DNA from 2 places in the Pseudomonas sp. HY13-MNA-CIBAN-0226 genome. Region 1 is predicted to be linked to the other one. Evidence: predicted binding sites of a transcription regulator. Region 1 holds the regulator's gene; the other holds the start of a gene.

What was found. The regulator sigma-54, encoded in region 1, starts transcription at its own class of promoters, with help from an activator protein. The targets are predictions, from matches to a motif close to ANTGGCATNNANNTTGCTNT.
Positions count from the first base shown of each region.
Region 2: the regulator sigma-54 is predicted to act here: its motif matches at 1,734-1,753, upstream of glnK (P-II family nitrogen regulator).

Region 1 is NZ_JBEOPS010000006.1:94,900-100,751, reverse strand. It holds gene AAEZ05_RS08475 (ZIP family metal transporter) at 1-584, shown strand, start outside; gene AAEZ05_RS08470 (HPr family phosphocarrier protein) at 665-940, opposite strand; gene rapZ (RNase adapter RapZ) at 956-1,813, opposite strand; gene ptsN (PTS IIA-like nitrogen regulatory protein PtsN) at 1,816-2,280, opposite strand; gene hpf (ribosome hibernation-promoting factor, HPF/YfiA family) at 2,293-2,601, opposite strand; gene AAEZ05_RS08450 (RNA polymerase factor sigma-54) at 2,676-4,169, opposite strand; gene lptB (LPS export ABC transporter ATP-binding protein) at 4,381-5,106, opposite strand; gene lptA (lipopolysaccharide transport periplasmic protein LptA) at 5,106-5,654, opposite strand; gene lptC (LPS export ABC transporter periplasmic protein LptC) at 5,641-5,852, opposite strand, start outside.
Region 2 is NZ_JBEOPS010000001.1:391,324-397,175, reverse strand. It holds gene AAEZ05_RS01845 (helix-turn-helix transcriptional regulator) at 89-361, shown strand; gene AAEZ05_RS01840 (BRO-N domain-containing protein) at 356-883, opposite strand; gene AAEZ05_RS01835 (accessory factor UbiK family protein) at 1,281-1,541, opposite strand; gene glnK (P-II family nitrogen regulator) at 1,959-2,297, shown strand; gene AAEZ05_RS01825 (ammonium transporter) at 2,335-3,672, shown strand; gene AAEZ05_RS01820 (secondary thiamine-phosphate synthase enzyme YjbQ) at 3,887-4,312, shown strand; gene sutA (dormancy-specific transcriptional regulator SutA) at 4,415-4,738, shown strand; gene AAEZ05_RS01810 (HAD family hydrolase) at 4,888-5,595, opposite strand; gene xerC (tyrosine recombinase XerC) at 5,592-5,852, opposite strand, start outside.

The sequences.
Region 1 (5,852 bases):
AGAGCCTCGGGCTTAAGCCTTGGGTCGCCAGTGGCCTGATCAGCCTTGGTATCATGCTTGGCGCTTTGGGTTTGTATCTGGTGGACCGCAAGGTCTCCGGGGCCTGCCCGGAAATGCTGGCAGGCGCGCAGGAAGGGCCGGCGATTGCGCCGAGGATCTGGCTGTTCGTGTTTGCCATCATTGCCCACAACATTCCCGAAGGCATGGCGGTCGGCGTGTCAGCCGGGGGCGGCATGCCTGATGCCGATAGCCTGGCGATGGGTATTGCGCTGCAGGATGTGCCGGAAGGGCTGGTGATTGCGCTGGTGTTGGCGGGGGCGGGGATGTCGAGGGTCAGGGCATTCCTGATCGGTGCCGCTTCAGGGTTGGTCGAGCCGGTTTTTGCGCTGCTGTGTGCGTGGCTGGTGAGCTTGGCCGAACTGCTATTGCCGCTTGGGCTGGCACTGGCGGCCGGGGCCATGTTGCTGGTGGTTACGCACGAAGTGATCCCCGAGTCGCGACGTCACGGTCACGACAAGCTGGCGAGCCTGGGGTTGCTGATTGGGTTTTGCTTGATGATGGTGATGGATACGGCGCTGGCTTGAAAATCAAAAGATCGCACAGGGTTCGTGTACCCCTGCAGGCGCTGCCGCAGGCTGCGATCTTTTGATCTTGACCTTGTTCTTTACTCGCCTTCGTCGAAGTAGTTGTTGATCAACGCTACCAGCGCATCCAGCGCTTCGTCCGCCTCTTCGCCTTCGGTACTCAAATGGATCTTGGTGCCCTTGCCAGCCGCCAGCATCATCATTGCCATGATGCTCTTGCCGTCCACCGTGGTTTCCGGCGTTCGTCCTACCCTGATGGTGCAATCCTTGAACTTTCCTGCGACCCCGACAAATTTCGCCGACGCGCGGGCATGCAGGCCCAGCTTGTTGATGATTTCAATTTCCAGAGCAGGCATCGCGATGTGAATCCTTTAGCTGAGGTCGCGGTGGCGGACCTGGACGTTCTTCAGGGATTGTTGCAGAACCTGGCCCAGACGTTCGGTCAGGTAGACGGAGCGGTGATGCCCGCCGGTGCAGCCAATGGCTATGGTGACATACGCGCGGTTGCTGGCAGCAAAGCGTGGAAGCCATTTGAGCAGGTAGGTGGAGATGTCCTGGAACATTTCCTCGACGTCCGGTTGCGCGGCCAGGTAGTCGGCTACCGGTTGATCGAGCCCGGATTGCTCGCGCAACTCTGGTTTCCAATAAGGGTTGGGCAGGCAGCGCACGTCGAACACCAGGTCGGCATCCACAGGCATGCCCCGCTTGAAGCCGAAAGACTCCACCAGGAACGCGGTGCCAGGCTCAGGCTGGTTCAACAGCCGCAGCTTGATGGTATCGCGCAACTGGTACAGGTTCAGGTTGGTGGTGTTGACCTTGAGGTCAGCCAGGTCGGCAATCGGACCCAGCAGATTGGACTCGTCCTGAATTGCCTCGGCGAGCGAGCGATTGGCATTGCTCAGCGGATGGCGGCGACGGGTTTCGGAAAACCGCTTGAGCAGGGTTTCTTCGTCGGCGTCCAGGTACAGCACGTCACACTTGATGTGACGGCTGCGCACTTCCTCCAGCAATTCCGGAAAACGGGACAGGTGGCTTGGCAGGTTGCGCGCGTCAATCGACACGGCCACCAGCGGTTGCGCGAGCTCGGTGTGGATCAGTGCTCGTTCGGCCAGCTCGGGCAAAAGCCCGGCGGGCAAGTTGTCGATGCAGTAGTACCCGCTGTCTTCAAGGACATCGAGCGCGGTACTTTTACCTGAGCCGGAGCGGCCGCTGACAATGATCAAGCGCATGATTAATGACCGTTCTGCTCGTCCAGGACAACCTGGTACAAGGCTTCATTGCTCGGGGCGCTGCGCAATTTTTCGCGCACTTCCTTGCGATCAAGCATGCTGGCAATCTGGCGCAAAAGCTCCAGGTGCGCATCGGTGGCGGCTTCCGGGACCAGCAACACGAACAGCAGGTCAACCGGAGCACCGTCGATGGCGTCGAAATCAATAGGGGCGTCGAGGTGCATCAGGGCGCTGACCGGCGAGGTACAGCCCTTGAGGCGACAGTGGGGGATGGCGATGCCGTTGCCAAAACCGGTCGAGCCGAGTTTTTCACGGGCGATCAGGGCCTCAAAGACATCTTGCATCTCCATATCCGGCACTTCGCGATGGATTAGGTTGGCAATTTGTTCGAGGGCTTTCTTTTTACTGCCGCCCGGCACGTTCACGAGGGAACGGCCGGGGGTCAGGATGCTTTCAAGTCGGATCATGAGTTGGGAGTGTTAACGACCGGTTGCGCCCTGGAGGAGGCTCTGGGTCTTTTCCTTATGCTTTTTGAGTTGGCGATCCAGCTTGTCGGTCAGCAGGTCGATGGCGGCATACATGTCCGTATGCTCGGCATTGGCGACCACTTCTCCGCCGGGGATATGCAGCGTGGCTTCGATTTTCTGCAGCAGCTTCTCGACGGTCATCGTGACTTGCACGTTGGTTATCTTGTCGAAATGCCTTTCCAATCGGGCGAGTTTTTCGCCGATGTAGGTGCGCAGGGGTTCGGTCACTTCCAGTTGGTGTCCACTGATGTTGACTTGCATACAGCTTCTCCTTCGTTGCCAGTGCATAAAGCGGTAGACCCGATGGTCTACCACTGGAACGCTGTGGCGTGGCTTTACATCAACCGCTTGCGTTCGCTCGAAGGCGCGATCCCAAGGGATTCGCGGTACTTGGCGACGGTGCGGCGAGCCACCTGAATGCCTTGTGCCTCCAGTAAACCAGCGATCTTGCTGTCACTCAACGGCTTTTTCTGATTTTCCGCTGCAACCAGTTTTTTGATGATCGCGCGGATCGCCGTGGACGAGCATTCACCGCCTTCCGAGGTGCTGACGTGACTTGAGAAAAAGTATTTCAGTTCATAAATACCCCGTGGGGTATGCATGAATTTTTGCGTGGTCACCCGGGAAATCGTCGATTCGTGCATGCCGACGGCTTCGGCGATGTCATGCAGTACCAGCGGCTTCATGGCTTCGTCGCCGTACTCCAGAAAACCCCGTTGATGCTCGACGATCTGGGTGGCAACTTTCATCAGGGTTTCGTTGCGGCTCTGCAGGCTCTTGATGAACCAGCGGGCTTCCTGCAACTGATTGCGCATGAAGGTGTTGTCCGCGCTGGTGTCAGCGCGACGCACAAACCCGGCGTACTGGGCGTTGACCCGCAATTTGGGCACCGACTCCTGGTTGAGTTCCACCAGCCAGCGCTCGTTGTCCTTGCGCACGATCACGTCCGGGACCACGTATTCGGCCTCGCTGGACTCGATCTGCGAGCCGGGTCGCGGGTTGAGGCTCTGCACCAGTTCGATCACCTGGCGCAGTTCATCTTCCTTGAGCTTCATGCGGCGCATCAGCTGGCTGTAGTCGCGGCTGCCCAGCAGGTCGATGTAGTCCGTGACCAGGCGCTTGGCTTCTGCGAGCCAGAGGGTCTTGGCGGGCAACTGGCGCAATTGCAGCAACAGGCATTCGCCGAGGTTTCGGGCAGCGATACCGGCCGGTTCGAATTGCTGGATGCGGTGCAGGACGGCTTCGATTTCGTCCAGCTCGATGTCCAGTTCCGGGTCGAAGGCTTCGAGAATTTCCTCGAGGGTTTCGTCCAGGTAGCCCTGATTGTTGATGCAGTCGATCAGGGTGACGGCGATCAGGCGGTCAGTGTCGGACATCGGGGCGAGGTTGAGCTGCCACAGCAGGTGGCTTTGCAGGCTTTCACCGGCCGACGTGCGGGTGGTGAAGTCCCACTCGTCATCATCGTTGCTGGGCAGGCTGCTGGCGCTGGTCTGGTAGACGTCTTCCCATGCAGTATCGACCGGCAGCTCGTTGGGAATGCGCTCGTTCCAGTCGCCTTCCTCAAGGTTGTCGACCGTTGGCGCGGTCTCCTGATAGGAGGGCTCCGAAACATCGGCGTTGGGCTGCTGCTCGGCTTTGTCGGCCAAGGGATCGGCGTTGTCGAAGTCGTCGCCGTCTTCCTGGCGTTCGAGCATCGGGTTGGACTCCAGCGCCTCCTGGATTTCCTGCTGCAGGTCCAGGGTCGACAATTGGAGCAGGCGGATGGCCTGTTGCAGCTGAGGTGTCATCGTCAGCTGCTGGCCCATTCTCAAGACTAGCGATGGTTTCATGGCAGGGGCTTAAACCTTATTCGCCGGCGCGCATGCGCCATCCACTACAGGGCGCCGAAGCGCCAAACGTAAGCAAATTATATGCCCGATTTTGCAGTGTTTGCCTAGAGCGCTGTAACAATAAAAAAGTATTGATTTTTCAAAGTGACAAGCGCTCGCGCGACTGGGCAGGCACCTCAGCGCTCGCGCGACTGGGCAGGCACCTCAGCGCTTACAGGCGGAACTCATGGCCCAGATACACTTCCTTGACCAGGTCGTTGGCCAGGATGGTCGCGGAGTCGCCCTCGGCAATCAGCTGGCCATCGTTGACGATGTAGGCTGTTTCGCAGATATCCAGGGTTTCGCGGACGTTGTGGTCGGTGATGAGTACACCAATGCCCTTGGCCTTCAGGTGATGGATAATCTGCTTGATATCGCCAACCGAGATCGGGTCCACGCCGGCGAAAGGTTCATCGAGGAGGATGAACTTCGGGTTGGTGGCCAGCGCCCGGGCAATTTCCACACGGCGTCGCTCGCCGCCCGACAGGCTCATGCCGAGGTTGTCGCGGATGTGGCTGATGTGGAATTCCTGCAGCAGGCTCTCCAGCTCCTTGCGGCGCCCGGCCTTGTCGAGTTCCTTGCGGGTCTCGAGGATGGCCATGATGTTATCGGCCACCGACAGTTTGCGGAAGATCGACGCTTCTTGCGGAAGATAGCCAATACCTGCCTTGGCGCGGCCGTGCATGGGCTGGTGACTGACATCCAGGTCGTCGATCAGCACGCGGCCCTGATCAGCCTGCACCAGGCCGACGATCATGTAGAAGCAAGTGGTCTTGCCGGCGCCGTTGGGGCCAAGAAGCCCGACGATCTGACCGCTGTCGATGGACAGGCTGACGTCACGCACGACCTGGCGGCTCTTGTAACTCTTGGCCAGATGCTGAGCTTTCAGAGTTGCCATTACTGGGCCTTCTGCTCGTCGGTTTTCTTTTTAGGCTGGATAACCATGTCGATTCGCGGGCGCGACTCGGTCACCTTGTTGCCCGTGGCGCGACCGGCGCTTGCCAGCTTCTTCACGGTGTCGTAGACGATTTTCTCGCCCTGGGTGACGTTGTTGTCCTTGTCGATGACCTTGGCTCGATCGATCAGCACGACGCGGTTCTGCGAGGCGTGATACTGGATCGTGACGCCATAGCCCTGGACAGGCTTGGCGTCGCCCTGGGTCTGCAATTGCTCGAAGTAAGCCAGGTTGCCCACGGAAGTCACCACGTCGATGTCGCCTGCCGGGGTGCGAGTGATGGTCACGGTGTTACCGGTCACCTTCATGGAGCCCTGGGTGATGATGACGTCGCCTTTGTAGGTGGCGATGCCGTTCTTGTCGTCCAGTTGGGCGTCGTCGGCCTGAATGCGGATAGGCTGCTCTTGATCGTTCGGCAGAGCCCAGGCGCTCACGCTTCCCAGTGCTGCGCCCAGGCTGAGCAAAATAGGGAGGGTTTTAACGAGCCTCATACTGTCCTCTTACGTTCGATAGCAGGTGTATCCTGCTTTCTTTCAAATACGCTTTCATTCCCGTGCCAGTCGACACGCCACCGGCGCCGTCGATTCTAACGGGTTGCTCCGTCTGCGCATATTGCTGCTTCGGGAACACGGTCATACGGGTGGTGGTAATCAGCGTCTTGCGGTTTTTCTCGTCGAAACGTGTGATAC
Region 2 (5,852 bases), on a different contig from region 1:
AAGGGCATTGCGTGAACTGTCGGGGCGCTCTTGTTTGCTGGGGGGCTGCTTATGATCATTGCAGATCAAGCCACCCGGAGAAGGGAAGATGGACAGTAATGGAATGCGCTCGATTTGTTCCGCAGAAGCTCCAGAGCAGGAGCTTCTTGAACCATCGGCTGTCGCGGGGGCTGATCTTGCAGGCCAGCGTTCAGGTTATGAGGTAGCGCTGACAAGGCTTGTCGCGCAAAGCGCAGGCGTCAGTCCGGACCTGGCCAGGAAGCTGGCTGTTCACTTCGATACCACGCCCGATTTCTGGCTGAATCTGCAATCGCATTACGACGCGCTCAGCGACGATATCGAGCGTGTTAGCTGCCTATAGCGACTGCAATGCTCGCGAGGCTTTTTTCCACCATGGCACGTTGACGGCCTGTTGCACCGGTTCTTCATCAGGCAGCAGATGCGGCACATCCTGCAGCCGAATCCACGGCTGGTTGTTCCAGTGCAGCAAACTCAAGGACATATCTGGCCAGATCAGCCGGCTCAGGGTCGGACGTTCCGGGCTATCGGGTTGTCTGGCGTCCCTAAGGGCGGGTACCACGTCGTGAGTCAGCCATTCGCGCAGGCTTCTGTACTCGGGGCAGTAGTGATAGATCAGTAGTGCGTAGACGCCGGATTCACTGATCAGCAGCGTGTTTTCGAAGCTGCCATTGAACAGTATCTGTGCGTACTGGTGCTGGTCGGGATCGAGTTTACGAAGGGTACGTTCGTTGAGACAAATCCCTATTAATCTACCGAGGTCCCGGGCGCTGAACCAAGGCTGGTTTTCCAGCAGAAGGGCGTGGAGAGGGCGTTTGTGGCGGGTGAAGACGTGGGGGGGCAGATAAGCTTCATCGCAGTTCATTGATACAGCTCCTTTTACTCAACGGGCTGCATGCGTTCCGGGTCGCCAAACCCAGTGCTGAATGTTCAGCAGAGGCGAGCTTAGGAGATCGTGTTGTATGGCGCAATCTGAAATCTGCTCAATGGGCTGCCAGCCGTCATCGCCAAACGAATGGGTGGCAGCTGTGCGCGGGTTGGCGAACCGGAGCAAAAGGAACCCGGCAGACCCGAGGGTCTCCCACGCACAACCGCCATGACTGGGGTCGAGGATCGTAGTACACCTTTGGCTTGCAGGTCGCCAAACCTGGGGATCAAAAGATCGCAGCCTTCGGCAGCTCCTACGCAAGCGGGTGATCCGGGCTGGGAGGGGAGGCGGGCTTTTTCGCGAATATGCCCGCTCCCACAGGGATTTGCGGTGTTTATTCGGCTGGCGGGTTGAGCTTCGCTTCCATCTCGGCCACTTTTGCTTCGAGGCTTTCCAGGCGTGCCCGGGTCCGTGCCAGCACGACCATCTGGCTATCGAATTCTTCACGGCTCACCAGCTCCAGCTTGCTGAAGCCGCTCTGCAACAATGCCTTGAACTGGCTTTCGATTTCGCTTTTCGGCAATGGCGTGTCGCCGCTGAAAAGGCGCGAGGCGGTACCCGTGAGGGCGTCGAGGAAGTCTTTGGGCGCGAGCATGGGAAAGGTCCTGGAAACAATGGCGAGCAGTGTATCACGCAGTGTCTATAGTCAATCCCGAGCACGGGGATGCACGGTTTTCGCGCATAGGGACGAACGGTATCGCACCGTTGTTGTGCGTATACGTCGCATGTTTTTTGCCCATTCGGCTGCATGCCCGGCCAAGGGGTTGAATTCAGGCGCTTTTCAAGAGATGGCAAGCTTTCTGCTAAGAGCCTAGTAACCCATGCACTGATGCAGTCGCTGTGACGAATGCAGTGCGCCGGGCGAAACGGGGAAGTGTTTCGCCAGGAGCGGTTAACTGGCGTCGGACGGGCAGGTAGGGCCGACGATGCGTTACAAAGCCAGGCACTGCGCTTAGACTTGAGTCGGGTTTGTTTTCCTGGGGCAAGTCCACCAATTCGGGAGAGAGTTTTCATGAAGCTAGTCACTGCCATCATCAAGCCGTTCAAACTGGACGACGTGCGCGAGTCTTTGTCCGAGATCGGCGTGCAGGGCATTACCGTTACTGAGGTCAAAGGCTTCGGTCGGCAGAAGGGTCACACCGAGCTGTATCGCGGCGCGGAATACGTGGTCGATTTCCTGCCAAAGGTGAAGATCGATGTCGCCATTGACGACAAGGATCTTGATCGGGTTATCGAGGCGATCACCAAGGCAGCCAACACCGGCAAGATCGGTGACGGCAAGATCTTCGTGGTCAATCTGGAACAGGCGATTCGCATCCGTACCGGCGAAACCGATACCGACGCAATCTAAAAGCCGCCACAAACCCAACGCCCCAGGAGAAAACAATATGACTCTGCGTAAATTCGCAGGGCTAGGAGCCCTGTTGTCCCTCGTAATGCCCAGCCTGGCTATGGCGGCAGACGAAGTGGCGGCCCCAGTCCTCAACTCCGGCGACACCGCCTGGATGCTGACCTCGACAGCCCTCGTGCTGTTCATGACCATTCCCGGCCTCGCGCTGTTCTACGGCGGCATGGTTCGCTCCAAAAACATTCTTTCCGTGATGATGCAGTGCTTCGCCATTACCGGTCTGATCAGCATCCTGTGGGTCATTTATGGCTACAGCATTGCGTTCGACACCACCGGCATGGAGCAGGGCGTCGTCAACTTCAACTCGTTCTTCGGCGGCATGGGCAAGGCGTTCCTCGCCGGTGTCACGCCATCGAGCCTGACCGGTCCTGCGGCGCTGTTCCCTGAGGCGGTGTTCATCACCTTCCAGATGACGTTCGCCATCATCACGCCTGCGTTGATCGTCGGTGCTTTTGCAGAGCGGATGAAATTCTCCGCCATGCTGATCTTCATGGGCATCTGGTTCACCCTGGTGTATGCACCGATCGCGCACATGGTCTGGTCCGGCAACGGCGGCCTGATGTGGGACTGGGGCGTGCTCGACTTCGCGGGCGGCACCGTGGTGCACATCAACGCCGGTGTGGCTGGCCTGATCTGCTGCCTGGTACTGGGCAAGCGCAAAGGTTTCCCGACCACGCCAATGGCTCCGCACAACCTCGGCTACACCCTGATGGGTGCTGCGATGCTGTGGGTCGGCTGGTTCGGCTTCAACGCCGGCTCTGCGGCTGCTGCCAACGGCACTGCGGGCATGGCGATGCTGGTTACCCAGATCGCTACCGCTGCCGCCGCCCTGGGCTGGATGTTTGCCGAGTGGGTCACCCACGGCAAGCCTAGCGCATTGGGTATTGCCTCGGGTGTGGTAGCCGGTCTGGTGGCTGTCACTCCGGCCGCTGGTACCGTGGGCCCGATGGGTGCCCTGGTGATCGGCCTGGCTGCTGGCGTGGTGTGCTTCTTCTGCGCTACCACCCTGAAACGCAAACTCGGCTACGACGACTCCCTGGACGCCTTTGGTGTGCACGGTATCGGCGGTATTCTCGGCGCGATCCTCACCGGCGTGTTCGCCGCACCGGCCCTGGGTGGTTTCGGCACTGTGACCGATATCGGCGCACAAGTCTGGATCCAGCTCAAAGGTGTAGGCTTCACAGTGATCTACACCGCGATCATCACCTACATCATTCTCAAGGTCCTGGACGCCGTCATGGGTCTGCGAGTGACTGAGGAAGAAGAGGCGGTGGGTATCGACCTGGCACTGCACAACGAGCGTGGCTACAACTTGTAAGTTTTGCGCAAAAAATAATGCCCGGTTCGCCGGGCATTTTTTTGCCCCGGATTTGTCACTGGAAGGGAAGCTGAAAGGTTTTTTCCTCGAGCTTTGGCTACCTTTGTACCGAGCGATTTTGTGCGGCCAATGGCTTACAGCAACGAAGGAATATTAGGGCCTTTGTTTTTTCCCAGAGCGCGCTAGAATGCGCCCCGAACGTGCGGAGAACTGTATGTGGCAACAGACTCTGATTACCTTGCGGGCGAGGCCCCGGGGCTTTCATCTGGTAACAGACGAGTTACTCGCCGGTTTGCCTGAAATCAGGGCATGTCGGGTCGGTCTGTTGCACTTGTGGCTGCAGCACACCTCGGCGTCGTTGACCATCAACGAGAACGCCGATCCGGCGGTACGTCGCGACTTCGAACGATTTTTCAATCGTCTGATCCCACAAGGAACAGACGGCTTTGAGCACAACGACGAAGGCCTGGACGACCTCCCGGCGCATTTCAAGGCCAGCGTGCTCGGCTGTCAGCTCAGTTTGCCGGTTTCGGCAGGCCGACTGGCGTTGGGAACCTGGCAAGGCGTTTATCTGGGCGAGCACCGTGATCATGGTGGTGCTCGTAAAGTCCTCGCCACCTTGCACGGTGAAGGGGCATAAGCCATTGGTCATCAATGGCGGTTGAATTTTTTCTGGCAGCCGTCGACAGACGGCAAAGCTGGGCTATAACTAATCTGCTTTTCGCAAGTCATGAGGTAGAACATGAGCGACGATGATCTGGAAAACGACGACCTCGAAGTAGGCGACGACGACGAAACCGAAGAAGGTCTGGAAGCAGCGGCGGAAGACGTCGCTGAAGACGATGGCGGTGAAACGCCCGTTCCGACCGCCAAAGGCAAGGCCAAGGCTGCGGTTTCGGTCGATGAGCTGCCGAGCGTCGAAGCGAAAAACAAAGAGCGCGATGCGCTCGCCAAAGCCATGGAAGAGTTCCTGGCCAAAGGCGGCAAGGTGCAGGAAGTGGAGGCCAATGTGGTCGCCGATCCTCCCAAGAAGCCTGACAACAAGTACGGCAGCCGGCCTATCTAGGCGCTTGCCCTTGCTTGCTGAAAAAGCCCGCCGTCGCTGCGGGCTTTTTCATGCCTGAAAATCAAAAGATCGCAGCCTTCGGCAGCTCCTGCATTTTATTGTGTACACCTGTAGGAGCTGCCGAAGGCTGCGATCTTTTCAGCCGCGCCTCAAATTTTTGTCGCACTCCACCGCGCCAGCAACGCCGGTAATTCGGTCAGGCTGCGGATTTCGGCGTCCGGGGCCTTTTCGGCTTCCCACGCCTTGCCCGCCGGGTTGAACCAGATGGCCCGCAGTCCTGCCTGTTGTGCTCCGGCAATGTCGTCGCCCGGATGATCACCGATGTGCACGGCGGTCTGCGCCGTCGCACCTCCACGTTGCAGCGCCTCATGAAACAGGCGCGCATCGGGCTTGGCGATGCCGATGTCTTCGGCATACAAGGCGAACTTGAAATAATCCGCCAGCCCCAGCCGTCGAACGTCGGCATTGCCATTGGTCACGACCCCGAGGGCGTAGTGCCTGGCCAGCGTCTCCAGGGTCGGCGCTACTTCGGGGAAGATTTCCAACTGGTGGCGCGCATGCAGAAACACTTCAAAACTCTGGTCAGCCAGATCAGTGGCTTCTGCGTGGGTGTAGCCAGCGTCCTCCAGTGCATGGAACAGGACACGGCGGCGCAGGGCGCTGATGCGGTGCTTGAGGCCGGGTTCGTTGCCCAGGATGCGCTCGCGAATTGCCCACAAGTGCTCGACCGGTACTGCGCCCAGGTTCGGCGCGTGTTCGGTGAGCCATTGGCGCAACACGGCTTCGGCGCTGACAATCACCGGGGCGGTGTCCCACAGGGTGTCGTCGAGGTCGAAAGTGATCAATTGGATCGTCATGAATCATCGCCCTTAATGCGTTTGGCCCGTGGGTGGGCATTGTCGTAGACCGTCGCCAGGTGCTGGAAGTCCAGGTGGGTATAGATCTGGGTGGTCTTGATGTCCGAGTGGCCGAGTAGTTCCTGCACGGCGCGCAGGTCCTGCGAAGACTCCAGCAGGTGGCTGGCGAAGGAGTGCCGCAGCATGTGCGGGTGCAGGTTCTGCCCCAGCTCGCGTTCACCGGCGGCTTTCACCCGAACCTGAATCGCCCGTGGACC